DNA from 4 places in the Labrys sp. ALF-8 genome. Region 1 is predicted to be linked to each of the others. Evidence: predicted binding sites of a transcription regulator. Region 1 holds the regulator's gene; each other region holds the start of a gene.
What was found. Region 1 encodes LexA, which represses DNA repair genes until DNA is damaged. Its sites were predicted from a motif close to TGTTCNNNNTGTGTTCNG; they were not measured.

Region 1 (7,345 bases):
GTAGCGCTTGACCCCGTGGCCTCGCGCGCATAGTCGTGGAAGCTTCAAAGGAGGCTAGTGCCGTGACGACGACAGACCGTTCCATGACCGTGACGCTGATCGACAATTATGACAGCTTCACCTGGAACCTCTGGCATTATCTCGGCCAGCTGGGTTGCAAGGTCACCGTCCATCGCAACGACAAGATCACCGCGGACGAGGTCATCGCCGGCAATCCCGACGCGATCGTGCTCTCCCCGGGCCCCTGCACGCCCACGGAAGCCGGCATCTGCTGCGAGCTGATACAGAAAGCCCAGGACAGGATCCCGCTCTTCGGGGTCTGTCTGGGCCACCAGGCCATCGGCCAGGTCTTTGGCGGCGACATCGTCCGCCTCGCCATTCCCATGCATGGCAAGATCTCTTCCATCGAGCACGGCGGGCGCGGCGTGTTCCGCGGCATCAACGGCCCTTTCATGGGCACGCGCTATCATTCGCTCGTCGTCAAGCGCGATACGCTGCCGGTCGACCTGGAGATCACCGCCGAGACGGATGATGGCGTGATCATGGGCGTACAGCACAAGAGCGCACCGCTGCATGGCGTGCAGTTCCACCCGGAATCGATCATGTCCGACCATGGCCACCGCATTCTCCAGAATTTTCTGGATATCGCCGCGGCCTGGAACGTTCAACACCGCAACCTGCAGCCCGAGCACGCGTGATGGACGGCTTCAAACCCTATATCGGCAAGGCGGCTTCCGGCGCCTTGTCTCGGCAGGAGGCTGCCGAAGCATTCGATCTCCTGCTCTCGGGACAGGCAACGCCCTCGCAGATCGGCGGTTTCCTGATGGCCCTGCGCGTGCGCGGTGAAACGCCGGACGAGATCGCCGGCGCCGTCACCGCGATGCGATCCAAGATGCTGCCGGTGACCGCGCCGGCTGATGCAATCGACATCGTCGGCACCGGAGGCGATGCCTCCGGCTCCTACAACGTATCGACGGCCGCTTCGCTGATCGTCGCGGGCGCGGGCGTCAAGGTAGCCAAGCACGGCAATCGCGCGCTCTCCTCCAAGTCCGGCGCCGCAGATGTGCTGATGGCGCTTGGCGTCAACATCGAACTGAAACCGGATGCGATCACGCGCTGCATCGAGCTCGCCGGCGTCGGCTTCATGTTCGCTCCAGCTCATCACGGGGCCATGCGCCATGTCGGACCCACCCGCGTTGAACTTGGCACCCGTACGGTGTTCAACCTGCTCGGGCCGCTGTCCAATCCCGCCGGCGTCAAGCGGCAGTTGCTCGGCGTCTATGCCCGGAACTGGCTGCAGCCGATGGTGGAAGTGCTGAAGACGCTCGGCTCGACGCGCATCATCGCCGTTCACGGCAGCGACGGGCTTGACGAAATCACCACTACGGGACCGACTGAAATCGTCTCCCTCGAGAACGGCGAAATCAGCCACGGCGTCATCACGCCGGAAGAAATCGGCCTGAAGGTGGCGCGCCCCGAAGATCTCAAGGGCGGCGACGCGGCTCACAACGCACTCGCTTTGCGAGCAGTGCTGGAGGGCGAGAAGACGCCTTATCGGGATATCGCCGTCCTGAACGCGGCCGCCGCGCTTCTCGTCTCAGGCAAGGTCAAGAGCCTCTCCGAAGGTGCTGCCCTCGCTCTTGAATCCGTAGACAAAGGCAAAGCCCTCGAAACTCTCAACCGCCTGGTTGAAGTCTCCCATATGTGAGTGCCATGGCGACCATTCTGCAAAAGATCGAGGCCTACAAGCGTCGTGAGATCGAAGCGGCCAAAGCTGCGATACCCCTCGCCGAGTTGATCAGGCAGGCCGAGCGGGCCGGCTCGGTGCGCGGCTTCCAACGGACGCTCGAAGCCAAGCTTGCAGCCGGCCAGACGGGCCTGATCGCCGAGATCAAGAAGGCAAGCCCCTCCAAGGGATTGATCCGCGAGGATTTCGATCCCCCGGCTCTCGCCCGCGCCTACGAGGCAGGCGGTGCCGCCTGCCTTTCAGTGCTGACGGACGAGCCCTCTTTCCAGGGCAAGCCGGAATTCCTAACCGCCGCGCGGGCCGCCGTGGCCCTACCGGCCCTGCGGAAGGATTTCCTCTACGATCCCTACCAAGTCGTCGAGGCCCGAGCCTGGGGCGCGGACTGCATATTGGTGATCATGGCGAGCGTCACCGATCAGGAGGCCCGGGCCCTCATCGCAGCCGCCAGGGACTGGTCACTCGACGTGCTCTGCGAGATTCACAATCTCGAAGAGCTGGAGCGGGCTCTGCCCCTCGATGTCGGCATGATCGGCATCAACAATCGCGACCTCAACGATTTCGTCACCCGCCTGGAGACCACCGAGACCCTGGCCCCCCTTGTGCCGGCCGATCGGCTCCTGGTCGGCGAGAGCGGCATCTTCTCGCCTGCCGACATCGCAAGGCTGCAGGCCGCCAGCGTCAATACGTTTCTCGTCGGCGAGAGCCTCATGCGCCAGGCCGACGTTACCGCCGCCACGCGTGCGCTCCTGGCCCTGGATACGCCGGCATGAGTTCAGGCCTCACCCATCTCGATGCGTCGGGCGAAGCCAATATGGTCGACGTCTCGCAGAAGGATGTGACGAGCCGGGTCGCCGTTGCCGAAGGTCGCGTCGTGATGCAGCCCGCCACGCTCGACCTCGTGCTCTCCGGCGATGCCAAGAAGGGCGATGTGCGTGCTACCGCCCGCATCGCCGGCATCATGGCGGCAAAGAAAACGCATGAACTGATCCCGCTCTGCCACCCGCTGCTGCTCAGCAAGATTGCCGTGGAGATCGAGCCGGACGTGGCCCTGCCCGGCCTCTTGGTGCGGGCCACCGCCAAGGTCTCGGGGCAGACCGGTGTCGAAATGGAAGCGCTCACCGCCGTTTCCGTCGCATGCCTCACGATCTACGACATGGTGAAGGCCGTCGATCGCGGCATGCGAATCGAGGCTATTCGGCTGATTGAAAAGTCCGGAGGCAAATCCGGCGATTGGCACGCGGAGGACACCCCATGAGCCTGCTACCGGTTGCCGATGCCCTCGCAAAGGTCGTCGCGGATGTCGCGGCGTTGCCGAGCGAGGAAGTTCCCATCCAGGCGGCGAGAGGCAGGGTCCTGTCCTCCACCATCACTGCTCTGCGCACCCAGCCCGGCTTCAACGCCTCAGCCATGGACGGCTATGCCGTGCGGGCCGGGGATGCCCTCGATGGCGCGGCGCTCGATCTCATCGGCGAATCCGCCGCGGGCCACGGCTACGCCGGCCATGTCGGCGAGGGACAGGCCGTCCGCATCTTCACCGGCGCACCGGTTCCGGATGGAGCGGACGCGGTGGTGATCCAGGAGAATACCCGGCGGGATGGCAATCGCGTGATCATCGAGAGCGCCGTGAAGCCAGGCGCCAATATTCGCAGCCGCGGTCTCGATTTCTCCGAGGGTACCGAAGCCCTGCTGCCCGGCAGCCTGATCGGCCCTCGCGACGTCGCGCTCGCCGCGGCCATGAACCACCCGAGGCTGCCTGTGCGTCGCCGGCCGAAGGTCGCCATTCTGGCCACGGGCGACGAACTCGTTCTGCCGGGGCAGGCCGTAGGCCAAGACCAGATCGTCGCCTCCAACACCTTCGCCATCGCCGCGCTGGTCGAGACGGAGGGCGGCGAGGTGCTCGACCTTGGCATCGCCAGCGACGATTTTCCGGCCCTGGAGGCGGCGATCAAGCGTGCCCGCGCTGAAAAGGCCGATATCCTCGTGACCATCGGCGGCGCCTCGGTGGGCGATCACGACCTGATCCAGACCGCCCTCACGCGGGAGGGGATGACGCTGGGTTTCTGGAAGATCGCCATGCGCCCTGGCAAGCCCTTGCTGCACGGACGGCTCGGCGCCATGAACATCCTGGGCCTGCCAGGCAATCCCGTCTCCTCCGTCGTATGCAGCGTTCTCTTCCTCGTGCCCCTGTTGCGCACCCTGCTTGGCCGCACGGATGCGAATCTCGCCCGCAGGAAAGCCGTCTTCGCCTCCTCCTGGCCTGCCAATGATCTGCGCGAGGACTATATCCGCGCCAGGTTCGCCCTTGACGATACCTCCGGCATCATCAAGGTAGCGCCGTTATCGTCGCAGGATTCGTCGCTGGTCAGCGTGCTGCAGCATGCAGATTGTCTCGTCGTCCGGCCGCCGTTTGCTCCCGAAGCAAAGCCTGGCGATGCGTGCGAGATCATCGATTTGCGTAGCGCCGGATATTGACGGCGCTTTTTAACGTGAACTTCATTGTTGCAGAACACAGTGTGAACATGTAGCAGTGTTCTTGCTTTGTTTACTCACAGATCGTGATTCGCAGCCGCCATAACGGGATCGCCCATGCTGACCAAGAAACAACACGAATTGCTTCGGTTCATTCATGAGCGCCTGAAGGAGCAGGGTGTTCCTCCTTCCTTCGACGAGATGAAGGAAGCGCTGGATCTGCGGTCCAAATCAGGCATACACCGCCTGATCATGGCGTTGGAGGAGCGCGGCTTCATCCGGCGGCTGCCCAACCGGGCACGCGCGCTCGAGGTGGTTCGCCTGCCTGAATCGGCGGTCCCCGGCCTCACGCTGGCGACGTCGCAGCGCGGTTTCCGCCCCAACGTCATCGAAGGAAACCTCGGCAAGGTGCGCACGGTGCGCCAGGACGCGGACGACGATGCGGGACGCCCGGTCCTCATCCCGGTGATGGGCCGGATCGCAGCGGGTACGCCAGTTTCCGCCATCCAGACCAAGAGCCATACCATCAGCGTGATGCCGGAAATGCTGTCCTCCGGCGAGCATTTCGCCCTGGAAGTGCGCGGCGATTCCATGATCGAGGCCGGCATCTTCGACAATGATACGGTGCTGATCCGCCGCCAGGACCACGCCGATACCGGCGACATCGTCGTGGCCCTGATCGACGACGAGGAAGCGACTCTCAAGCGCTTGCGCAAGCGGGGCGCCTCCGTCGCCCTGGAAGCCGCAAACCCGGCCTATGAAACCCGCATCTTCGGGCCGGACCGGGTGCGCATCCAGGGCAAGCTTGTCGGCCTGTTCCGGCGCTATTGAGGACGCCGGCTTCAGGCCTGCTGTCGGCGATCAGTCGACCGCCACCATGACGTCGGATGCCTTGATGACGGCATAGGCACTCTGGCCTGGGGTGAGCTTGAGGTCGTCTACCGCCTCGTTGGTGATCGAGGCGGTAATGATCGTTCCACCGACCTCGATCTGGACATGCGAGGTGGTCTGCCCCTTGGTCACGCTCTTGATGATACCCTTGATCTGATTACGCGCGCTGATCTTCATGAGTTATCCTTCGGGAGAATCCGACGCTTCAATCATCGTCATTCTGGACGGTTGTGTCCATTGACGAATCCGGAGCGGTCGCCGGGGGAGCGGCGATGACGGCGGCCTTCGCCTTCCAGGCCGGTAATGGCGCCCAAGGCCGCGACGCCCCGGGGTCCCGAGCAGTCACCACCCGCCAGCGGGCCGCCTGCCCCTCACGCGCGGGTGGGTCGGCGTAGATCGCCATCGATCCTGCCGCCTGAATCATGTCGCGATTGAGCACGATACCCTCGCCCGCACAGCTCGTCCCGATGGCGAAGGTTCCGGCCAGCACACTGACGTGACCGCAATCCTCTTCGGCCGCGTTGACGGTGCGGTCGAGCATGAAGACATCGCCGCCCTCGATCGGCGCCGAGCAACCCTCCTTGTCGCACTGGCGTTGCTCGACCAGACCGGGATCGTCCGGCTTGCGTCGGTCACCCATCGCCAGGAGCCATTGCTGGACGGCAAAAGCGTCCGAACGCTCGGCGAGCGACGTGAGGGAGTCGCCCTTTCGGACGAGCGCCGCGTGGCCGTTGGCACCGAGGATCGCAACCGGTGTGGAAGCCACGGCCGCAACGGCAACGCCGAAGGAAAGCGGCATGAGCGCGAACACGGCAAGACGGCTGCGCATGATGGTGAGGAGCACCAGCGCGAGCGAAAACAGGCAGAGGGCGAGTGACGAGAACTGCGGCAGGACGAGGTCGGAGCCTGGCCACGTCGCGACATGACGCGCCACCTGCATGAAGAGTCCGACGGACCACCCCATCGCCTGCCAGAAGAGCGCACCATAGCCGAACGGCTCGGCAATCACCGCCAGCAGGGCCAGAGGCATCATCAGGAAGGAAACGATCGGGGTTGCCACAAGGTTGGAGACCAGCGACTGCAGCGTCAGGCGGTGAAAGTGATAGGCTGAGAAAGGCGCTGTGGCGAGGGAGGCGACCAGCGTGGTCAACATCATCGCCAGCAGGAGGGTGAGGCCCGAAGCAATGGCACGCTCCCACATAGTGGCGAATTGCGTGCGCCGCTGCCGGTTCCAGACATCATGGGCCGTCACGAGCATGGCGACCGCAGCAAAAGACATCTGGAAACTCGGGCCAAGCAACTGCTCGGGCGTCGTCAGCAGGATGAAGCTTGCCGCAAGTGCCACGTTCCGGCGGGTGATGGCGCTGCGCCCCAGCGCCACGGCGAGCAGCACGATGGCCGTCATCAGGAAGGAGCGCACGGTCGCCACCTCGGCCCCGGAGAAAAGCGTATAGGCGGCCGCCGGCAGCAGCGACAGCAGCGCCGCGAGTTCCTTGGCTCCCCGATAGAGCACGATACGGCGTGACAGAGCCAGCAATGCGCGGATCAGCGCGAAGAGACCGCCGGCGAAAAGCGCCATGTGCAGGCCGGAGATGGAGACGACGTGATAGAGACCCGAGGCGCGCAACGCGTCGTTGGCGTCGCCTGGAATCTGGCCGCGCTTGCCCGTCACCTGCGAGGCTGCGATTGCGCCGTTCTCACCTGGTACTGCCTCTACGATGCGTCGGGTCAGCCGGTTGCGCTGGTTGTCGATCCAGATATTGAAGGCTTCGGCACGGGTTGGCTCGACGGGTGCCGCCGCAGGCGCGATCTTGCCTGCCGCGAAACCCACCGCACCGATGCCGTCGAAGAAGGCGTCGCGGGCGAAGTCGTAGCCGCCGGGCAACGCAGGCGGCGGCGGAGGGCGCATCACCGCCTTGATCGTGATGCTGTCGCCGGCTTCGAGATCGCCAACCTTGCGCAAGGTGAGACGGATCTTGCCCGGCATGGCGTCGGCAGCCAGGCCCTCCATCGACGCCGGGCGGATGATGACGCGCGCACTCCCGCCGAGCCGGGCCTCCAGGGACAGCACCAGCCCGGTCACATTGCCGGACAGGGATCGGCTGAGTTGCGGTGCTGCAACGCCAAGCGTGCGCAGCTTGGCGGAGCAGAAGCCGGCTCCGGTCGCCGCGACGCAGACAAGGCCCACATGGAGCCACCAGCGTCGCCGCAAGGCCACGGCGGCGGCCGCGAGAGCAA
Region 2 (7,345 bases), on a different replicon from region 1:
TAGTTGATGTCGACGGGGCGGATCTCGACGCCATGCTTCTCGGCGTCGCGCACCAGCTGTGCCGGCTGGTAGAAGCCCATTGGCTGGCTGTTGAGGATCGCCGCGCAGAAGACGTCCGGGTAGTGGCACTTGATGTAGGCGGAGACATAGACGAGCACGGCGAAGCTGGCGGCATGGCTCTCGGGGAAGCCATATTCGCCGAAGCCCTCGATCTGGCTGAAACAGCGCTCGGCGAAAGCCTGCTCATAGCCGCGCCGCACCATGCCGCCGATGAATTTGGTCTTGTAGTTGCCTATCGTGCCGGTGTGGCGGAAGGTTGCCATGGCTCGCCGCAGGCCATCCGCTTCGTCTGGCGTGAAGCCGGCCGCCTTGATGGCGATCTCCATGGCCTGTTCCTGGAAGAGGGGGACACCCTTGGTGCGCGAGAGGACGTTTCTCAGTTCATCCGCGGGGCCAAACTCCGGTGATGGGGCGGGATAATGCTCATTCTCGATCCCGTCCCGCCGCCGCAGATAGGGATGCACCATGCCGCCCTGGATCGGCCCGGGGCGGACGATGGCGACCTCGATGACGAGATCGTAGAATTCCTGCGGCCTGAGGCGCGGCAGCATCGACATCTGAGCCCGGCTTTCGACCTGGAAAACGCCGACAGAATCAGCCTCGCACAGCATGTCGTAGGTCTTCTTGTCTCCACGCGGCAACTGGGCGATGTCGCCGAGCTGCCTCCCGTAATGCTGCTTCAGAAGATCGAGGCCTCTTCGGATGCAGCTCAGCATTCCCAGCGCCAGGACATCGACCTTCATCATGCCGATTTCATCGATGTCGTCCTTGTCCCATTCGATGAAGGTGCGCTCGTCCATCGTTGCATGACAGATCGGAACGGTGTCGTTGAGCAACCGGCGCGTGAGCACGAAACCGCCGACATGCTGCGACAGATGCCGGGGAAAACCGGTGAGGGCCTGGGTGAAATAGAGGGCCTGCCGGATGACGGGATTGTCGGGATCGAGGCCGGCCTGCCTCACGCGGCTGGGTGTCCAGGTTTGCATGCCCATGCCCCAGACCGTCTTCGACAAAGCCGCGGTGACATCGGGCGTCAGGCCCAGCACTTTGCCGACTTCGCCGACGGCCCGCCGGGATCGGTAGTGAATGACGGTGGAGCAGATCGCGGCCCGCGTCCGGCCATAGCGCCGGTAGACGTACTGGATGACCTCCTCGCGCCGCTCATGCTCGAAATCGACATCGATATCCGGCGGCTCTCCGCGCTTCTCGGAGATGAAGCGGGAGAACAGAAGCTTGGTCTCGTCCGGATTGACCTCGGTAATGCCGAGGCAATAGCAAACAGCACTGTTTGCCGCCGAACCGCGACCCTGGCACAGGACGCCGAGAATGTTCCGCGCATAATCGACGACGTCATGCACCGTGAGGAAATATGGAGCGAACTCCAGCTTCTCGATGAGCCGGAGTTCTTCCTTGATGCGCACGACGACATCGTCCGGCACGCCATAGAGATAGCGCCGTTCGGCCCCGGCCCAGGCAAGGTCTTCCAGATGTTGCTGAGCCGTCTTGCCTGGTGGAATGGGTTCTTCCGGATATTCGTATTTCAGCTGCAGAAGATCGAACGTGCACGCCCGGATGATCTCGAGCGTCCGCGCCAGGGCCTCCGGATGATCCGCGAACAGCCTCTCCATCGTCCGGGGCGGCTTGATGTAGCGCTCCTCGTTGATCTCCAGCCTCAGCCCCGCTTCCGCCAGGGTGCATTTTTCCCGGATGCAGGTGAGGATGTCGGCGAGCGCGCGGTGCTCCGGCACATGGTAGAGCACATCGTTGACGGCCACCATGGGAGCGCCGATTTCGTCGCCGAGTTCCGAGAGGCGTCCGAGGCGGCGGGGTTCGTCGCCGGAGAGGCGGTGGTGGCCCGCAAGGTAGACGCGGCCCGGAGCGGCACGGGCGAGCGCCGAGACCCTGGCGACGAAGGTTTCGTCCGGTTCGCCCTGCGGCAGGGCGATGAGGATCTGGCCCTCGCTCGCCGGCAGGATCTTCTCGAAGCCGAACAGGCATTCGCCCTTCTGGCGCTTGATGCGCGTATTGCTTTCGCTGAGGAGGCGGCAGAGCCTGCCATAGGCGTCGCGGTCCATGGGATAGGCGATGACCTCGAAACCATCGGTGGTGACGAGGCGAACGCCGGGCAGGTAGCGCAGATGCGGGTGCTTCTTCGCCTCGCGCAGTGCCCGGACCACACCGGCGAAGGAATTGCGGTCGGCAATGCCGATGCCGGCCAGGCCGAGTTCATGCGCCCGCTTCACCATGTCTTGCGGGAAGGAAGCGCCGCGCAGGAAGGAGAAATTCGTGGTGACGGCGAGTTCGGCATAGCCGGACGCGACGGGATCCGCTTTTCCTGGGACGGGTGCGGGCTTGGAGTGTCGATCACCGATCGGCATCGCCTCCGCCTGTAAACTCGGCGCTTCGAGGACGGCGATTGGTAATCGCCGCTCCGTGTTTGGGCCGGGCTCTTCGCTCCCGGTTCTCATGCGAACAGGCCCCGCATGAACCAGCCTTCCGCCTCGCGGCAGAGCCAGAAACGCTGGCCGTCCTGCGTCTCCGCGACATAGTGATCCTGCCGCATCGGGGCCGGCAGCAGCACGGAACGCTCGCGTCCGGCTTCGTTGTCCTCGAAGCGGTTGCGTTTCTGGCTCGCTGTGGTTTCGCCGGCCGGAATGCTGGCTGGCACATCGCCTGTCTTTCCCCAGCCGAATTCCTCTTTGGCGACAGTGGGCAGGGCGGGAGCCGTCTGTTCCCACCAGGGAGCCGCAATGCGCTCAGGTCCCTGCAGCTCGATGATGCGGTGCGGAGCCCCGCGCCAGCGGAAATGGCCGGGCAAGCCGTCCGGGCGCGTGGCGATGATCTGCAGCGGCTCTGGCCTATCGAGAAACAAGGGCGGGCGCAGGCGCGAGGGATCGGGGCGCGGCCAGGCGGGCTCGACTTCTTCCGCATCCCGTTCCGTTTCGGCCCGGGCGGGATCATGCCGCTCCTCGGGATGAAGCTGCCGCACTGCGCCGGGACCGAGGCGCTGGCGCAGTGCGTCGATCAGTTCGGAGTGGCGGCCGGCGAGACCGACGACATCGGGTCGGCGCGGGCCTTCGCGCAGGGACAGCCTGTCCTGGCGATTGCCGACCTTCTCCGTACGGGTGGCGGCGAGGCCGATGGTCTCGAAGCCGAAGCCTGCATCGATGGTTTCGCCGAGGCGTTCGAGATCGAGGGCGACGAGCCTTGCGACGTGGCTGGGATCGCGCGTGGCGCAGGCAAGGCCGATATGGATTGTGCGCACCTCGCCGTCGACCCGGAAAAGTCGAAGTTGCAATACGCGGGCGCCGACACCGTCCCGCGTGAGGAGCGGCACGAGATCCTGCATCAGGCGGGTGGCGACGTGCACGACGGCAGTCTGGCTCACCACCGGCTCCAGCAATTGACGGCTGCGGTGATAAAACGGCGGCGATTCGAGGAGGGCCAGAGCCTCGTCCCGCATGGCCATCGCCTGGTCGAGGCGTTTCAGCAGGAGGGGATCGAAGCGTGAGGCGAAGGGCGCACGCGGCTTGCCGATGAGATCCCCGACCTGCCTGAAGCCGAGGCGGCGCAATGTCTGGCAAAGACCATCGGGCAGGCGCAGGGCGGCCATGGGCAGTCCGGCCAGCGCCGGGCCAGGATCGGCGCCTTCGGGCAGGATGAAGCTCGCCTGCGGATGGAAGCGGGATAGTGCCCATGCCGCTCCCGGCGTATCGGCAAGGGCGATCCGCGCTCCCAGGGAAAAATGGCGCAGCCTTTTCACGATGTCGGCGAGAAGGGCTTCCTCGCCGCCGGCGAGATGGCTGGCGCCGGCGATGTCGAGAAAGAGGCCGTCCGCGCCGTCCGCCTCGCGATAAACGGCGACGGAAGGCGTGTAGCGCAGGGCCCACAGGCCAAGCCGATGCAGTGCGGACGCATCGGCTTCCGCTACGAGCGGACGCGTCTGCAGGCCGGGCACCTTGGCCCGTGCATCGGCCACCAGTCCCCCGGCGGCCAGGCCTTCCTCTTCCGCCAGCCGGCTGGCCGAGGCGATGCGCGGACCGCCAGAAGCATCGATGGTGAGGACGAAGGGACTGCGCGGATCGACCGTTTCAGGCGACTTTGGTGTTTTGGACTGAGCAATCAGAAAACGCTGGATCGGCCAGCGTGGCAGCCAGATCGAGACGATGCGCGACATGATCATACTCCATGAGCCAGAGTCCGCTTTGCCCGTTGCGGCTGCGTTCGAGCCGGACGCGCCAGCGCCAGGCGGAGAGGAGACCGAACCGGTCTCGCGCACCCGGTGCCGAACCGATGCGCCAGCGCGTGACGGCGACGGTGGCGGGTGAAGCGAGGGGAGGGCACAGCAGGAAGAGAGGGCAGGGCGCCGAGGCCGAGGCAAGCTGAAGGCGCCGGCTCATGGCGGCATCGAAACCGCCGCCCGTCAGCGCCGCCACGGCACCGGCGACGCCGGAATGCAGGATTTCCTCGAGTGCCCACGCAGCCTCGATCTCGCTGCCGGCATGGACGAGGACGAGCCTGGCAGGATCGAGGCCCAGCCTGCGCAGCCCATGGCCATAAAGCCGTCCAAGGCCGCCAACCCCGCGGGGCGAAGTGACCAGCCAGACCCTGTTCCTGTCCTGCAGAAGGACCAGCCGAGAGACCAGAAAGGCGAGGGCGCAAGCCGCGTCGAAGATGGTCCGCGGCGAGATTTCATGGAGGCCGTCGAGCGCTAGGCCGCCGCCCGGCAGCTTCGCGTCGACGGTCTCGATGCCGAAGGGCAGGGTGCCGGCATCCGCATGCACATGTTCCAGCCGGGGCAGGAGCAGTCGCAGGCTCGCCAGCTTCTCGGCACGTTCGTCGGCAGGAATGGGCATGCGTATCGTCATGGGCGAAATCCGTTTCGCCCAAACTAGAACAAAACATGAACATTTCAAGCGGAGTCTTTTTACCGAGCAGCTGAAACGCGAACAGACTCAAACATGGTAAAGGGACGATTACCTCTGTCGGGAAAGAAAATGCATTTTATTTCAAAAACATAGAAGTTCTCGCCCTGGCCGTTTCCTTCACGGCCGTCATATAGGGAACGCAGTCTCCAAACCGACCTCGACGAGTCGCATCCGAACTACGACCCCCTACGATCCCATGTATCATCGCCTCGCCTGGCAGACGAGAATTTCGCCGGGGGCGCTATCCGGCATCAGCGGGGGCGCCGGCTTTTCGTTGCCAGGGGAGTCCATCATGACGAATACAGTGGCTGCGGACACGACCGGATCCGTCCGTCCTGCTCAACGCGGGGGGCGCAGCGCCCGGCGCGAGATGCGCTCCCACAGGACGGAGGGGCTTGCCCGTCCCTTCATCGTCCGCAACATTCCGACCTACGACATCCTGTCGGAAGACGGCCTCCTCCGGATCGAGGAGACGGCCGACCGCATTCTCGCGGAGGTCGGGATCGAGTTTCGCGGAGACCCAGAAGCGATCGCTCTGTGGAAACGGGCCGGGGCCACCATCCAGGACGAACTCGTCAAGTTCGAGCCCGGCATGCTGCGCGAGATCCTGAAGACGGCGCCGGCCGTGTTCACCCAGCATGCCCGCAATCCCGCCCGGTCCGTGAAAATAGGCGGTGCAAACGTCGTGTTCTCCCCGGCCTACGGCTCCCCCTTCGTGATGGATCTCGACAAGGGCAGGCGCTACGGGACGATCGAGGATTTCCGCAATTTCGTGAAGCTGGCGCAGTCCTCGCCCTGGCTCCACCATTCAGGCGGCACGATCTGCGAACCGGTGGACGTACCGGTGAACAAGCGCCATTTCGACATGGTCTACAGCCATATCAAATATTCGGATCGCGGCTTCATGGGCTCGGTGACGGCCGAATCCCGTGCCGAAGACTCGATCGAAATGGCCCGCCTGGTCTTCGGCCGCGATTTCGTGGACGCGAATTGCGTCATCCTCGGCAACGTCAACGTGAACTCGCCGCTCGTGTGGGATGCGACGATGACGACGTCGCTGCGGGCCTATGCCCGTGCCAACCAGGCCGCCGTGATCGTCCCCTTCATCCTAGGGGGCGCGATGGGGCCGGTGACGAATGCCGGGGCGATCGCGCAATCGCTCGCCGAGACCATGGCGGGCTGCGCGCTGACGCAGCTCGAAAGGCCGGGTGCGCCCGTGATTTTCGGCAATTTCCTCTCTTCCATGTCGCTGCGCTCGGGATCGCCGACCTTCGGCACGCCTGAACCCGCGATCGGTTCGATGGTAGTCGGCCAGCTCGCGCGCCGATTGAACCTGCCGCTGCGCTGTTCCGGAAACTTCACCACTTCGAAGCTGCCCGATGCGCAGGCCATGAACGAGAGCACCATGTCGATGCTGGCCGCCGCCCATTGCGGGGCGAACTTCATCCTACATTCGGCCGGTTTCCTCGACGGCCTGCTTTCCATGTCCTACGAGAAATTCATGCTGGACGCCGATTTTTGCGGTGCTCTCCATCGCTATCTCGACGGCGTGAAGATCGACGACAATGAACTGGCGTTCGATGCCTTCCGGGAGGTCGGCCCGGGCAACCACTTTTTCGGCTCCAGGCATACGCTGGCGAATTACGAGACGGCATTCTGGGATTCGGAAACGGCCGACAACGATCCATTCGAGAAATGGGAGGCGGCAGGCTCGCACGATGCAGCGACCCGGGCCAACCAGCGCTGGAAGAAGGTCCTGGCCGACTATGAGGCGCCGCCGCTCGACCAGGCTGTCGACGACGCTCTTCTCGATTTCATCGCCCGCAAGAAGGGAGAGATGCAGGACGCCTGGTACTGAAGTGGCGGCGTGAGGATCGCCACGTCACTCCGCGAAAAATGAATATCGCATCCCGGCATGTGTCGGGGCCGCCGAATGCCCGAAGGCCCAGCCGTTTCAACGGCCGGGCCTTCGATGTCGTCGTCGATGCAGCGCGGACTTAGAAGGTCCGCTTCAGGCGAATGCCGCCCTGCCACACATTGTAGTCGTCGCGTGGTCTGCCATTGCCCAGCTCGACGACGGCGTTGTCGAGGGAGCCGTGGGTGTAGGCGACCTCGGCGGCAGCCGTCAGACCCTTGACGATCGTGTAGGTCAGGTTGCCGGTAACCGTGAACTCCTTCAGGCTAATGTCCTGATTGTTCGTTCCGAGGCTGTCATACTTGACGTCGATATAGCTGCCCACGAGGACGGCCTTGAGCTGCGGCGTGATATCGGCGCCAAGTTCACCGGTGATCGACCAGCCCTTGCCGGCATCGACGCGGCCCGAGGGCGCTGCGAAGTAATCCGACTGGGCGAGCCA
Region 3 (7,345 bases), 620 kb from region 1:
TCGTGATGAGAACGGTTTGCATTGTCTGATCCGGATATAATTCGCGCGCGTTCCTACACGATGCAGAAGCCGCTGGCTACCCCGCCCATATGGTTGGGGGCAGGCAATTATGCCAGCCCCCGCGAAGAAATGGATTTGGGCGGGGCCATCGTCCTGCCCCAACCCGTTGTTCGAGCACGTCTTTGCGATCTGCGGCGATATAGCCGGATCGCAAGGCATCCTAGCTTGACGACTTCTGACGCCCGTTCAGAAACGACTCATGGTCCTTCACCAGTTCGCCCGAGAGCGCCTTGGCGATGAGCTCGCGCGTCTCCTGGATGCCGTAGATCGCGGCGAAGGAACCGAAGCGCGGTCCGCGCTGCTCGCCCAGCAGGATGCGATAGAGTGTGTTGAACCATTCGAGGGAAACACCGGGTCGTTCGGGAGTGGCGCCCTTGGCCTTGAAGTCCTGATAGGGCGGCAAGGCACGGCCGACATCGTAGACTGCTTCCTGAATCGCCGCGGCATCGGCGCCCGGGGGCAGCGCGGCAAGGGCCTGGGAAAGCTGCTCCAGGGCGGTCCGCTCCTCGGCGGTCGGCTGGGAGTAGACCTTCGCCGGTTTCACGAAATCCTGGAAATAGCGGATGGCATAGCCGACCAGAGCGTCGAGGCGCGGATGTGTCGCCGGGCTGACGCCCGGCGCATAGCGCTGGAGAAACGCCCAAAGGACGTCCTTGGACTCCGCGTTGGCCACCGCCACGAGATTGAGCAGCAGGGCAAAGGTCACCGAACTGCGTTCCCCCTCCCCGCCGACGAGTTCCGGCGCAGGCGGATGGCCCCCATGGATATGCCATACCGGATTGCCAAGCCTGTTCTTCCAGTCCTGCTTCTCATAGCCCGAGAGGAATTGCAGGTACTCGTCCACCGCGCGGGGAATCACGTCGAAATAGAGACGCTTCGCCTCGCGCGGCTTCTGGTACATGTAGAGAGCCAGGCTGTCGGGCGAGGCGTAGGTCAGCCATTCGTCGATCGACAGGCCGTTGCCCTTGGTCTTCGAGATCTTCTGGCCCTTCTCGTCGAGGAAGAGCTCATAGTTGAAGCCGTCCGGCGGCGTGCCGCCGAGGGCGCGCACGATCTCGGACGACAGCTTCACCGAATCGATGAGATCCTTGCCGGCCATTTCGTAGTCGACATCGAGGGCGTACCACCGCATCGCCCAGTCCGGCTTCCACTGCAGCTTGCAATGGCCGCCGGTGACCGGCGTCTCGAAGCGCTCGCCCGTCTCGGGATCACGCCATACGATGGTGCCGGCCTCCGGGTTGGAGGCCTCGACCGGAACCTGCATCACGATGCCGGTCTTCGGATGGATCGGCAGGAAGGGCGAATAGGTGGAGGCGCGCTCCTCGCGCAGGCTCGGCAGCATCACCGCCATCACCTTGTCGATGTTGCGCAGCATGTGAAGCAGGGCGGCATCGAACATGCCCGAGGCATAGCAGGAGGTCGACGAGAGAAACTCGTACCGGAAGCCGAAACTGTCGAGAAAGCGGCGCAGCATCGCATTGTTGTGATGCGCGAAGCTCTCATATTCCCCGAAAGGATCCGGCACCTTGGTAAGCGGCTTGCCGAGATTGGCCTGCAGCAAGGCCTGGTTCGGCACATTGCCGGGCACCTTGCGCAGTCCGTCCATGTCGTCCGAGAAGGCGACGAGGCGCGTCGGCACCTTGCCCTCGGTAATCACCTCGAAGGCATGGCGTACCATGGAGGTGCGCGCAACCTCACCGAACGTGCCGATATGCGGCAGGCCCGAGGGGCCGTAGCCGGTCTCGAACAGGACCTCTTTTTTGTCCCCTGCCCGCTTCTGCAGACGGGTGACGAGTTTTCTCGCCTCCTCGAATGGCCAGGCGGCGGAGACATTGGCGGCCGCTACGAGCTCGGCCGGAAAGAGGTTCGACATGTCAGATCCGATATTTTCTGCCGGTCGTCGGGCGACCGATCATGCGATGCGTGAAACGAAGGATTTTCGCACCACGAGCGAAGGCACAGCCATATTCAGGCAGCGCCAAAGCGTCAATCACGATAAGGCCGTCGAGACATGATGAAACACGGGCCGAGCGATCCCGATCCGCTCCGGGCATTGCGGTCGGCCGGAATCGACAACTCGCCATGTCCGTTTGACAGAAAACGCGCGATCCCCTCTCTTCCTTCTGGTTCGTCCGGAACGAACGATCCAAGCCATGGCGGGAACCGCCGTGGCGGTAAGAGAGCAGTAGCGGACAGATGACCACCTTCGACTATTTCACCGCTGCCATCGTCACCATGCTGGTGGTCGTCGATCCGCCCGGCCTCGGGCCGATCTTCCTGGGAGTGACCCGAGGCATGACGAGGGCGCAACGCCATTCCGTGGGCTTGCGGGCCAGCGTGATCGGCTTCGGTGTGCTCGCTTTCTTCGCACTGGCGGGAGAGCCCTTCCTGCGCCTTCTCGGCATCACGACACCGGCCTTCCGCATTGCCGGCGGCCTGCTTCTCTTCGCCATCGCCTTCGAGATGGTGTTCGACCGCTCGCAGGTGCGCAAGAACGAAACGGCGGAGACGGCCATCACCAAGGATTTCATCTCCAACGTCGCGGCCTTTCCCCTCGCCATTCCCCTGATCGCCGGCCCGGGGGCCATTACCGGCGTGATGCTGCTTTCGGCTCAGGCCCGCGGCGATCTCCTGAAATTCGGCGTGCTGTTCCTGGTTCTCGCCTTCGTCACGCTCTGCTGCTTCATTTCGTTCAAGCTGGCGGACGTAATCAACAAGCTTCTGGGGGTAACCGGCAATGTCGTCCTCACCCGCCTGCTCGGTATCGTGCTTGCGGCACTGGCTGTGCAATTCATGGTGGACGGCGTGCGGGCGATCGTGGCGGGATAGCCAATCGGACGTAAGAGTCCTCGCCATCCTGGATGCGATGTCCTCACCGAATTCTGAAAGGGCCGGCTTCCCTTCCCGGAATCAAGAAGGGCGGCCTTGCGGCCGCCCCGGAATTCTACCCGAGCCCGTCAAGGTCGCCGGTCATCAGAACGGAATATCGTCGTCCATGTCGGCGGACGAATACTTGCTCCCACCCCCACCGCTCTGCGCCGGGCGACGCTCCATCGGACTCGATGAGCCGAAATCATTGCCCTGATAGCCACCCACGCTGCCGCCTTCACCGCCATTGCGGGAATCCAGGAGCGTCATCTCGCCGCGATAACGCTGCAGGACGATTTCGGTGGAATATTTCTCGGCGCCGGAGGCGTCGTTGTATTTGCGGGTCTGTAGCTGGCCCTCGATATAGACCTTCGAGCCCTTCTTCAGATACTGCTCGGCGACACGGGCGAGATTCTCGTTGAAAATCACCACATTGTGCCACTCGGTACGCTCCTTGCGCTCACCGGTCGCCTTGTCGCGCCAGGTCTCCGCAGTTGCGACACGCAGATTGACGACGGGCTCGCCCGAATTGAGGCGCCGCACCTCCGGGTCGCGCCCGAGGTTGCCCACCAGAATGACCTTGTTTACCGAGCCTGACATCGAGGCTTCCTTCCTTCGCTCAACAGCATGCAACGTCGTTCGACGCGAACATGCCCAACTCCCCAAAGGGGACGCATCCTTCGCACAGCTCTAGCACGGCCCGACCAGCGAGATGCCGGCATGTTCGCCCTCGCCTCCTGCTATCCCCAAGGAAATGGATCCCTTCGACAGCGAGCCCACTTGTTCCACATTTGTTCATGCGATGCAAGCTCTCCCTTTAACGTCTGGCTAACCATCCGAGCCAATCGGCAAGAAGCCGTGGAGAACGCACGAATCATGTGGGAACCTGCTATTTTGAGGCAACGAGGCCTTGCTTTCGACTGATGAGCCGCTCAACAAGCAGGCCGGAAAACACCCCAACGAGGCTCCCCATCGCGCTTTTGCCACATTGGACGTGCAGGGGAGCGCACCGCTCAAGAAGAAGAGCTTTTTTACGAGGGCAGCAACATGGCAGGACTTGGACAACAGCGCGAAGCAACCGATGGCGCCAACACGGTGGCGGCTCTGGGTTTGCGGCGTGCAGCTTTGCGCGGCATGCTCGCTTCCCCAATCATCGATGCCGATGACCAGAAGGGCCTGCGCGACGAACTCGTCAGCGAACTGCGCTCCATCGCCAACTCGATCTCCCGCGCGCCGGCCAAGAATGCCGTCGAGCTCTGCGCCAAGCTGGACGTGCTGGGCGAGGAATATCGCCCGGATGGCGACAGCGGCTCGATCCGCGAACTGATCGCCTCGATCCGTCGCGACGTCGTGAGCCTCACCGCACGCCCCGCAACCCAGGAGCGAGCCTCTTTCCAGACGATCCGCCCCCTTCACAATGCACGCGCCGCTGAGCCTCAGCAGGCCGCGACGGCGGATGCTTCGGCCGGCGAGTCGAAGGGCGACGCCGAATAGGGCCGACTTCCCCAGGCAATCGACAAAAGCCCCGGCGGATCCGATCCGCCGGGGCTTTTCATTTGCCTCATCCGATACCAGCCGGATGACCGGGCCTGCGAAAAAGGCGAAATTCCTCCCGCCTTATCTCGAATTCCGGCACTCAACTATTGCTGCGGTGCGTTCCCGTCTTGACCGGCATCGCCGCCCTCGTCCTCCTCGCCTCCGGGTGCGGAGCCGGGATTGAGAACCTGGCCGTTGATGCTGACGGCCTTCGTGTCGCCGTCGAAATCGATGGCCCAGGTCGCCTTACCGTCAGCACCGGACTTGGCGAGGCCCTTTGCGAAGGCCACGAGCATCGGCATGTTCGGGATCTGCGCCTTGCCCAGCGCATCCGAGAGCTTGTCGAGATCGCTGGTCGAGATGGTCACCGTCCCCTTCTTGTTCGGGAACACGTTCATCGATCCCTCGGCGCTCAGCGCACCGGCCGGTGCCGAGAACGTGGACGGCGACAGCGTCACCCGAGGCTGCCCGCCCATCACGATCTGAAGCGCCTGCGCCGTCACTTCGTCCGGGATCGGCGGTTCCTTCGTCACATCGAAGTTCTGGATGGCGAGACGCGCCAGGGCGTCAAGGTCGACGCCTTCGAATTTCACGTCGATGTTGCCCTGAGCGGGGATGAGAGGCCCAGCCCAGGAGGGAATCGCCGGATTCTCGGGAAGCTTCAGGCCGCTATATTTGATGCCAATGCCATAGGAGGCCTGCTTCACGGCACCCGTGAGGCCAACGCTTTCCTCAAAGGAGTCAAGCGCGACGGGACCGATCGGCGTCTCGACATTGACGCCGCTCAGCGTAGCCTTCCCGGCCAGATTGTTCCACAATGGCAGCGCGGCGAGCAGCTTCTGCTTGATCTCGTTCTGCTGGGCCGCGATCTCGTCCTTATTGCCCGCCTTGGCAGCGATGCCGATGAGTTCGATGGCGGCGCCGACCTGGAAGTTCTCGACGGAACCATCGCTGGTGGCTTGCTTGGCAGTGACCTTGATGCTGAGCGGCTTGTCCTTGCCCGTGATGGTCTCGACAAAATCAGCCACCATACCTGCGGTTGAAATCGTCACGCCACCGGCGCTTCCGGCCGCTCCGGTTATCTTCGAGGAAATGGCGCCCGTGGAGACGGAAACATCGTTCTCCGGCGAATTCACCGTCATTGAGGCCGAGGGGCAACTCGTCTCGTAATTCGAGAAAATCGCGATCTTGGGGTCGAAGGTGCCCGAGCTCTTGCACGAAGCGGAGAACTTGGCACTTGCCTGGTCCTCGCCTTCGGTCTTGGCGAAGCTGTAGTTGAACGGAGACTCGCTCGTTACCGCATAGGTGCCGTCGGCATTCGGGGTCGCCATATAGGTGAGCGGATCGATACTGACGGTGACGCCGTTCTTCTTGGCATGCTCGAAGGCCGGGTTGAGATCGAGCTTCACGGCATAGGCAGAGCCCTGCGCGGTGATGCTGAGGATGCCCTTTTCGAACAGGGCCGGGCCGAAGGTCTTGGTCAGGGAATCCTGGAGCTGCTTGGCCCCATCCGCCGACGCGTTCTGCGCGAAGGCGGGGGCAGCAAGCAGGGTCGCCGCCAACAGGGTTCCCTTCAGCATAGCCAGGGAGGCAAGGTTGCGACGTTTCATGCGATAGGCGTGCATGGATTTTCCTTCGGTGAGAGGGAGCCGATCACACGGCCGCATTGTTAGCGTAAAACGACGCGGCACGCACGCTCGGCTTCATGAAAACTGCAAACGATCAGCGCCGGCCTGATGAAGCCGGCGCAGCAGCACTAGATCTGGACGGAGGGAGAAAAGGGGTGCTCAAACGCACAGGACACACTGCATAGTCTCCCTGGTGGTGACGCCCGGCGCTCGATCCGGCCTGCGCCAGCGAATTATAGTTGGTACCATGCTTTGACTGTTCCGCGCGTGACAAGGGCGTTAATCGCTCGCGCGACGGCATCGGGGACCCCGATATGGTACCTTCGGGCAATTGCCTCACGAGGAACCTCATTGCAAGAGAGATTTGCGGCGAGAAAGCATTTACGCCTTGGCAGCATTATGCGAAGGAAACATGTGCCCTCGATGGCGGTTCGGTGTTAAATTTGCATTCCTGCCGCCTGTAGAATTGGAAGCGACAATGAAAGTCCTCAAGATCCTTACCGCCGTCTTCATCCTGACAGGCCTGGCAGCCTGCGCAAGCGACTACGGTCAGGCAGACCACACGCCGGCTTATGTCGTACAGCCGAATTCCCCGTTCCCGCGCTGAGCAGGAAGGATCGAACGGACCGTTCACGGCACGGGCGAGCGCCGTGTTGTGCGTCGTGCATGAGCCGGAATGCGGCAACGCTTAGGCGGGAGTCCCATCATGATCGGTGGGCTCCTTTTTATATGTAGTCCCTCCCGAGACCCGGCCTGTCCTTGATGATGACCTCTTTTCGGCAGATGCTGCGGGCTCGCCGCTGCCGGACGCCAGCCGCGCCTTGCCGGCCTTCTCCGCCGCCGCCGCGCATATATCCCTGAACTTCTGGACTTCTTCCTCGCTCAGATGCTCTATCCCGACGAAGCTGTCCTGCGCGGCGCTGGTCAGCAGGAGTTCGTCAAGCTTTGCGTGCAGGGCCGCGGTGTCGCGGTTCTGAGTATTCTGGATGAGAAAGACCATCAGGAATGTCACGATGGTCGTGCCGGTGTTGATGAGGAGCTGCCAGGTATCGGAAAAGCCGAAGATTGGTCCTGAAATCGCCCATACGACCACGATCGTGCAGCAGACCATGAAGGCCGCAGGATGCCCCATCTTCCGGGAGACCCTGTCGGCGACTTTCTCGAACATCTCGCCCAGTTTCATGATGAGGCCCTCCGCCATGGGGTTAGCGAGGACCTCGCCCCTCCCCCTCTCGCAACTGGCCGCATAACGC
Region 4 (7,345 bases), on a different replicon from region 1:
GGCTGCGTCACCCATCGGCGGGATGCTATCTACCAGGCCATCCTGCCCGGCTATGCCCCGGAGCATTGCCTGCTCGGGGCCATCGCCATCGAAGCGGTATGCTGCGAGGCGCTGAAGCGGGTCATTCCGGCCGTACGGCGCGTCGTCGTCACCGATGGCGGCATGGGACGCCTGCATGCAGTCATCGCCATGCATCGCCCGCGGCTCGGGGAGGGCAAGCGCGCGGCGATTCTCGCCATGGGGCAGATCAACCTCTTCAAGCTGGTGACCGTCGTCGAGGACGACGTGGACCCGGAAGATCCCGTACAGGTCGAGTGGTCGCTGGCAGCCCGGTTCCGGGGCGACGAGGATCTCGTCGTGCTGCCGGGTATGAAGGCGGATCGCTGCGATCCCGTGCATGAAAACCTCACCGTGACCAAGATCGGCATGATCGCCACCACGCGGCCCGGTGACGGCGAGCGGGAAGGCCGCTCGGAATTCGCGCGCGCGCCGGCCGATGTGATGGCCCGCGTGCGCGGCGCATTGGCGGAGTATTGAAAGATGGCATCGCCGGGAGAGCGTCATGAGCCGGCCTAACCGCCTGATCGTCGGCGTCAGCGGGGCCTCGGGGTTCGACTACGGGGTGCGCATCCTCGAAATGCTGCGAGGCGAGGGCATCGAGACGCATCTCGTCGTCTCGCGGGCGGCCATGACGGCGATGACGCATGAGAGCGACATGACGCTGGCCGGCATGAAGGCTCTCGCCGATCATGCCTATGACAACCGCGATATTGCCGCTCCCATCGCCAGCGGTTCCTTCCGCACCGGTGGAATGATCATTGCGCCCTGTTCGGCCAAGAGCCTCGCGGAGGTCGCGATGGGTACCGGCGGTACCCTGATCGCCCGCGCCGCCGATGTCGTGCTGAAGGAGCGCCGCCGCCTGGTGGTGCTGTTTCGCGAGACCCCGCTGCATCTGGGCCACTGCCACAACATGCTGCGCCTGACCGAGATGGGTGGCATCGTCATGCCGCCTGTGCCCGCCTTCTACCCCAGGCCGAAAACCCTCGACGAGATGGTGACCCACACCGCCGCCAGGGTGCTCGACCTCTTCGACCTGGAAATCCCCATGGACGGGCGCTGGAAGGGAGGCTGAGCCATGCATGAAGACCGCCTCTGGCAGGACCTCATGGCCCTGGCCGAAATTACCGATCCGGCGCGGCCTTATACGCGGCGCTGTTTCACTGATCGCTTTCTCGAAGGCCGCCGCTGGCTGGAGCAGAGGTTCACGCAAGCGGGCCTGGCGACGCGGCTGGACGAGGGCGGTAATCTCATCGGGCGCCTGGAAGGCCGCGAGCCCGGGCTGAAGGCGCTGGTGATCGGCTCGCATTCCGATACGGTGCCTTCGGGCGGACGCTTCGACGGGCCGCTCGGCGTTCTGGCCGGCCTGGAAGTGGTTCGCCTCCTGCGCGACGACGCAATCGCGTTGCGCCATCCCCTGGAGATCATCGACTTCCTGTCGGAGGAGCCGAGCGACTATGGGCCTTCCTGCATCGGCAGCCGCGCCATGACCGGTTTCCTCGATGCCGGCATGCTGGAGCTTCGCAATCCCTCCGGAGAACCGCTTGCGGCGGCGATGGTGCGCATGGGCGCACGACCCGAACGGCTGACGGCACCGCTTCGCTACGATATCGCTGCGTTCCTGGAACTTCACATCGAGCAGGCACTCGTTCTCGAACAGGGTGGTGTCGATATCGGGCTCGTCACCGGTATCGTCGGAATTGCACGGGTGGAAATCGAGTTCACCGGCTCGGCCGACCACGCAGGCACCACGCCGTTCCACCTCCGCCGTGATGCCCTGGTGGCGGCGGCCGACCTGGTGATGCGGGTCCGGCGGCTGGGCGAGCAGTTCGCGCGTACGCGCAACGGCTATTTCATCGCCACGGTCGGCCGTATCGAGGTGCACCCCAATGCCTCCAACGTCGTGCCGGGATCGGCGCGGCTCGTGGTGGAGGCCCGGGCCGAACACGCCGCGCATCTCGACGCCTTTCTCGACGCACTCTCCGGGGCCAGCCTTGCCGCTGCCTCCGGGGCGAGGGTGGAGCGAACCGCCTTCAAGGGGATTTCGCGCTCCGAGCCGTCGCCCTGCAGCGAGCGCCTGCGCGCGCACCTCGCTGAAGCTGCGACGAGCCTGTCGCTGAAGACCGTCTCCCTTGCGAGCGGCGCAGGCCATGATGCCGGCTTCATGGGCCGGATCGCGCCGATGGCGATGATCTTCGTGCCCAGTCGGGAAGGAAAGAGCCACTGCCCCGAGGAGTGGACCGACCCGCCGCAATGCGCGGCGGGCGCCCGCGTGCTCCGCGCGGCGGTACAGCGGATCGACGTAGACCCGGCCTTCGGGTGACAGATTCAAGATCAAACTATTGAAAATAAAAGAATACTGCGATTCCGGTCGAACCGAGTGAGCATCGGACGCGTTAGCCTGCCGCCAGTTCCTTCACGGCCTTCAGGTCCCTGACGAAATCGCCATAGGCTGCTTCGCGTGCCTGCTCGTCCGGAAGGCGCAGCAGATAGGATGGATGGACGGTGACGAAACCCGCCCTCTCGCCGAATTGGATAGGCCCGCGATTGCGCCCGATGGGCATTGCCTTGCCGGCCAGCGCCTGCAGGGCGGTCGCGCCGAGGGCGACGGTGAGGCGCGGATGCACGAAGTCCAGTTCCCTTTCGAGCCACCAGCGATAGTGCTTGATCTCGCCTGTCGTCGGCGATCGATGCAGGCGCTTCTTGCCGAGAAGCTCATATTTGAAATGTTTCACGGCGTTGGTGAGATAGGTCTTCCGGCGGTCGATGCCGGCTTCCTTCAGCGCACGGTCGAGCAACTGCCCCGCCGGGCCGACGAAGGGGCGGCCCTGCAGATCTTCCTGGTCGCCCGGCTGCTCGCCGACGAAGGCGATGGAAGCGCCGGCCGGCCCCTCGCCCAATACGGCCTGCGTCGCGCCCGGCACGAGCGGCTCGGATGCCGTGATGATGCGATTGAGCTCCTCGAGCGAATGCGGCTCCTGGTCCGCCATGGCGGCGACGGCCTTGCTCGGATTGCGCTTCAAGGGCATGGCAGCCTCCTTCTCCAGCATCTCCCTAACGCGCGTGGGGGCCAGACGGATCAATTCCGGGATCGCGCTGGTCTCCGGCAGGTTGTGCCAGTATTTCTTCGGCATCTCCGAGCGCATCAGGCCGGGATTGACCCGAGCCGGATTGAAGGTGCTCTTGTAATAGCTCCGCCAGCCCATTTCGAAGGAGTCGGCGGCAGGAACGTCTTCCCGCCTGCCGGGCGGCCCGATCGTCAAGATCTCCCGGTTCCAGTGCAGCGATCCGACGGGCGTCAGGATCGACCACACCAGGGAGCGAAAGCGATCCACGAAGAAACCCGCCACCGCTTCGAGAATGAAATGGTCCGGCTCGAACCAGGCGGCGAAGCGCTCACCCGCCCCATCCTCCTCGATACGCCGGAAGCGCAGGAAGGCGTGCATCTTGTGGACGTCGCGCCCCACTGCCTTGCGCATGCGCGCGAGACGATGGACGAGCGGATCGCTGGGCAGGTCCATGAGCATGCGCTCGCCATGCAGCACCCGCCAGATCAGCGTGTAGAGCAGCGCGTGGCGTTCGGGATCGCGATGGCACAGGACCATATCGATCCACTCGCCCAATGCCCGCGGCAGCGCGACCGCCGGGGCCTCTGCGCTTTCGGTGGTTCCGAAGAGGTCGCCGGCCGTGCCGGTGGTCCAGCTCACCTGCTGGGGCGCGACATCGCCCGCTACCAGACCGCGCACTGCGCGGCGAAAGCCGTCGAGATCCGCACCTTCCCTCAGAACGACGAGCCGGCCCTTCATCCGAACAGGCTCAACTGGCGGGGCGGTGCGACGATGGGACGGAGGTCGAGCTGGTCCGCCAGCCGCAGGGGGCGGTAGTCTTCCGCGATCAGGAAGGGCCGCAGCCGCTTCAGTCCGGCCGTGAGCCGGCCGACGTCGGCGAGCCGCAGGCGGGTGTGGCGCCGCGCGGCGATGATGCGGTCGACGGCCTGAGCTCCCAGACCCGGCACGCGCAGCAGCATCTCGCGCTCGGCCAGATTGACGTCCACCGGGAAGCGTTCGCGATGCTTCAGCGCCCAGGCCAGCTTGGGATCGATGTCGAGCGGCAACATGCCTCCTTCGCCGCCTTCGGCGATCTCCTCCACGGTGAAACCGTAGAAGCGCAGCAGCCAGTCGGCCTGGTAAAGCCGGTTCTCTCTTTGGAGAGGTGGAGGCTTAGCCGGCAAAATGGAACTTGCCTCTGAAATGGGGCTGAAGGCCGAATAGTAGACCCGGCGCATTTCATACCGTTTGTAGAGCGTCGCGGTGGTGGCCAGCACGGCTTCGTCCGTCGTCTCGTCGGCGCCGACGATCATCTGCGTGCTCTGGCCGGCCGGGGCGAAATGGCGTTTCTCCTCGCGGGCCTCGGCGATGCGTTCGTGCATTTGCCCCATGGCGGCAGTGATGGTGGCGTCATCTTTCTCCGGCGCCAGCCGTTTCAGGCTAGCCCGTGAGGGCAGTTCCACATTGATGGAAAGGCGGTCCGCCCAAAGGCCCGCCTGTTCGACCAGCCAGGGGCTCGCTTCCGGGATTGCCTTGAGATGGATATAGCCGGCGAAGCCGTGGTCCCGGCGCAGGCGCTTTGCCACGAGCATCAGCAGTTCCATCGTGTGGTCGGGCGAACGGATGATTCCGGAAGAGAGGAACAGGCCCTCGATATAATTGCGCTTGTAGAATTCGAGCGTCAGCGTCACCACCTCGTCCATCCCGAAGCGGGCGCGCGCTACGTTGGAGGAGCGCCGGTTGATGCAATAGGCGCAGTCGAACAGGCAGTAATTGGTAAGCAGTATCTTCAGGAGCGAGATGCAGCGCCCATCCGGGGTGTAGGCGTGGCAGATGCCGCCGCCCGTGCTGGAGGCGAGCCCGTCCTTCCCCGCCACGCGCTTCGGCGCGCCTGCGGAGGCACAGGAGACATCGTATTTGGCGGCATCGGCGAGGATGCGCAGCTTGGCGGCGAGTTTTTCATCCATGAAGGAGTCTCCGGCAAGATCGCAGATGTTCATGTTATGTTCTTATTGTCGTCTTTGCAACCCCGCGAGCGCGACACCCTGTCCGCGCACCCGGGAACCAGCTATTCTCCGGAGCGTTGATCCTCGTTACCCGGAGCAGGATGCGTCATGGCGAGGCCGAGAGCCAACTGGAAGGGCGTTCTCAAGGTTGGCGAGCTTGTCGCAGGCGTGGCGCTCTATACGGCGGCAAGCACGTCAGAGCGGGTCGCCTTTCATACGCTCAATCGCAAGACGGGCCATCGCGTGCATCGGCAGTTCGTGGACTCCGAGACCGGCAAGCCCGTCGAGCGCGAGGACCAGGTGAAGGGGTATGAGACGCCGCAGGGCGAGGTCGTCATGTTGGAGCCGGAGGAGATCGCGGAGGCGGTTCCCGAGAGCGACAAGACGCTGTCGATCGAGGGTTTCGTGCCGCTGGAGGCCATCGACACCGTCTATTTCGACCGGCCCTATTATCTCGCGCCGAGCGATGATGCATCGGCAGAGGCCTTCGATCTCCTGTGTGACGGCATGCGCGGCGCGAAGGTGGCCGCGTTGGCGCAGACCGTGCTGTTCAGGCGGCTGCGCAGCGTGCTGATACGCCCCCAGGACAAGGGAATGATCGCGACGACCCTCAATTTCGACTATGAGGTGCGTTCCGAAGAGGAGGCTTTTGCCGATATTCCCAGGCTCAAGCTGGACAAGGAGATGCTCGATCTCGCCGGCCACATCATCGGGACCAAGAGCGGCCGCTTCGATCCCTCCGGCTTCGACGACCGCTATGAGGCGGCGCTTGCCGAGCTGGTGAAGGCGAAGATCGAGGGCCGTAGGATCAAGCCCCGGCCACACAGGCGCGAAGCCAAGGTCGTGAGTCTGCTGGAAGCCCTGCGAGAGAGCGCGAAGGCCGGCAGAGAGAGCAAGCCGGCAAGGAAGCGGGCGTAGGAGAACAGGCTGTCCCTGCTCCCGCTGCTATGCCCGCCCCGGAGGGGGCGGGCACCGAGCGGAAGGTTGAAGCTCTCAGGGTTCTCACCACCTGTATCTGAGGCCTGCGGTACCCTTGACGGCATAGTTGTCGCCGGAGCCGGAGGAGAGGGCGGCGGCATAGTCGGCCTCGCCATAGAGGCTCCACTCGTCGTTCCAGGCATAGCTGCCGCCCAGGCCGACCTCGCCCCACAGGCGCTTGTTCTGCTGGGTGAAGGAGGAGCCGGCCACCTCGACCGAGGTGCCGTCCAGGAACTGGTAGCTCAGATTGGCGACGGCGTAGAGCTGCAGGCGGTCGGTCCTGCCCTGCTGGTTCTTCCAGCTGGCCAGGTTCTCGACCCGCAGGCCGAGCCGGCCCTTCAGGCTGTCGCCGTCGCCGAGGGCGACGCGGGCGCCGTTGAGGTCGGTGAAGCTGTCGAAGTCGACATGGGCCCAGGCGAGCTGGGCCTGGGGCACCAGCGCCCAGCCCGAGCCGAGCTCGAAGCGCCTGCCCGCCTCCAGGCTCAGCACCGAGGACCAGCCCGAATTGCCGCCGCCCGCCTTGTTGGACAGGTCCGACTCATACCAGGTGAACTGGCCGACCGCATCGGCATAGAAGCCGTCCTGGCCGAGCCAGGTCAGGTTGCCGCCGAGCCCGTAGCCGGTCGAGGTGATCTTGCCGCTGCGCGCCGCCTTGGTCACCGGGTCGGGCGAGACGTCGATCTCGGCGCGCGAGGTGCCGATGGTGGCGAAGGCGCCGAGCGTCAGTTCGCCCGAGCCGTTCTCATGGGCCACGCCCTCATAGCCGGCCTGCAGGAAGCCGAGGGACTGGGTGTAGGCCGAGCCTGTCCTGGGATCGTAGGAGGCATACTGGCCGCCGATGCGCCCCCAGGCGCCCTGGCCGTAGAGCACCGGCTTGCCGTCGGCATAGGAGGCGTTCTGCTCGCCGGTCGGGGTGCAGCGGAAGTTGCGGGACGGGTCCTTGCACCAGATCGCCTCGGGCGGCGTGCCGTTCGGCCAGACGCGGTTGCCGGTCCTCTGCTGCAGCGTGCCCAGCGTCGCCTCGGCATAGTTCACCAGCGTGTCCGCATAGGGCAGCGCAGTCTGCGTCGAGGCGGACGCGCCGACCGAGCGCAGGTACCAGTCCTGGTCGCCCGGGTCGGTGACGCCGCCATAGAACAGGTTGTAGTCGTAGGCGCCGGCCGTCAGGGTCCGGGCGAGGCGGAAGGCGTCCGAGGTGGAGTTCCCGTCGACCTGCACCACCTTGATGCCGTCCTTGGTGGTCAGGGCGCCGGGGCC

Region 2: the regulator LexA is predicted to act here: its motif matches at 4,953-4,970, upstream of AC6H34_RS18950 (ImuA family protein).
Region 3: the regulator LexA is predicted to act here: its motif matches at 3,710-3,727, upstream of ssb (single-stranded DNA-binding protein).
Region 4: the regulator LexA is predicted to act here: its motif matches at 5,098-5,115, upstream of AC6H34_RS10830 (putative DNA modification/repair radical SAM protein).

What each region holds. Positions count from the first base shown of each region.
Region 1 is NZ_AP048538.1:589,731-597,075, reverse strand. It holds gene AC6H34_RS22585 (anthranilate synthase component II) at 84-698, shown strand; gene trpD (anthranilate phosphoribosyltransferase) at 698-1,708, shown strand; gene trpC (indole-3-glycerol phosphate synthase TrpC) at 1,714-2,517, shown strand; gene moaC (cyclic pyranopterin monophosphate synthase MoaC) at 2,514-3,002, shown strand; gene AC6H34_RS22565 (molybdopterin molybdotransferase MoeA) at 2,999-4,219, shown strand; gene lexA (transcriptional repressor LexA) at 4,334-5,047, shown strand; gene AC6H34_RS22555 (TOBE domain-containing protein) at 5,078-5,284, opposite strand; gene AC6H34_RS22550 (ComEC/Rec2 family competence protein) at 5,313-7,345, opposite strand, start outside.
Region 2 is NZ_AP048537.1:4,138,888-4,146,232, forward strand. It holds gene AC6H34_RS18940 (error-prone DNA polymerase) at 1-2,438, opposite strand, end outside; gene AC6H34_RS18945 (Y-family DNA polymerase) at 2,525-4,237, opposite strand; gene AC6H34_RS18950 (ImuA family protein) at 4,152-4,928, opposite strand; gene AC6H34_RS18955 (trimethylamine methyltransferase family protein) at 5,281-6,846, shown strand; gene AC6H34_RS18960 (porin) at 6,986-7,345, opposite strand, start outside.
Region 3 is NZ_AP048538.1:1,208,227-1,215,571, forward strand. It holds gene secG (preprotein translocase subunit SecG) at 1-22, opposite strand, end outside; gene AC6H34_RS25550 (lysine--tRNA ligase) at 221-1,933, opposite strand; gene AC6H34_RS25555 (MarC family protein) at 2,257-2,889, shown strand; gene ssb (single-stranded DNA-binding protein) at 3,034-3,528, opposite strand; gene AC6H34_RS25565 (hypothetical protein) at 3,976-4,422, shown strand; gene AC6H34_RS25570 (hypothetical protein) at 4,569-6,089, opposite strand; gene AC6H34_RS25575 (YgdI/YgdR family lipoprotein) at 6,571-6,699, shown strand; gene AC6H34_RS25580 (low affinity iron permease family protein) at 6,781-7,275, opposite strand.
Region 4 is NZ_AP048537.1:2,335,538-2,342,882, forward strand. It holds gene AC6H34_RS10810 (UbiD family decarboxylase) at 1-537, shown strand, start outside; gene AC6H34_RS10815 (UbiX family flavin prenyltransferase) at 563-1,132, shown strand; gene ertE (N-carbamyl-l-glutamate amidohydrolase ErtE) at 1,136-2,380, shown strand; gene AC6H34_RS10825 (UdgX family uracil-DNA binding protein) at 2,454-3,863, opposite strand; gene AC6H34_RS10830 (putative DNA modification/repair radical SAM protein) at 3,860-5,071, opposite strand; gene ku (non-homologous end joining protein Ku) at 5,219-6,028, shown strand; gene AC6H34_RS10840 (autotransporter outer membrane beta-barrel domain-containing protein) at 6,113-7,345, opposite strand, start outside.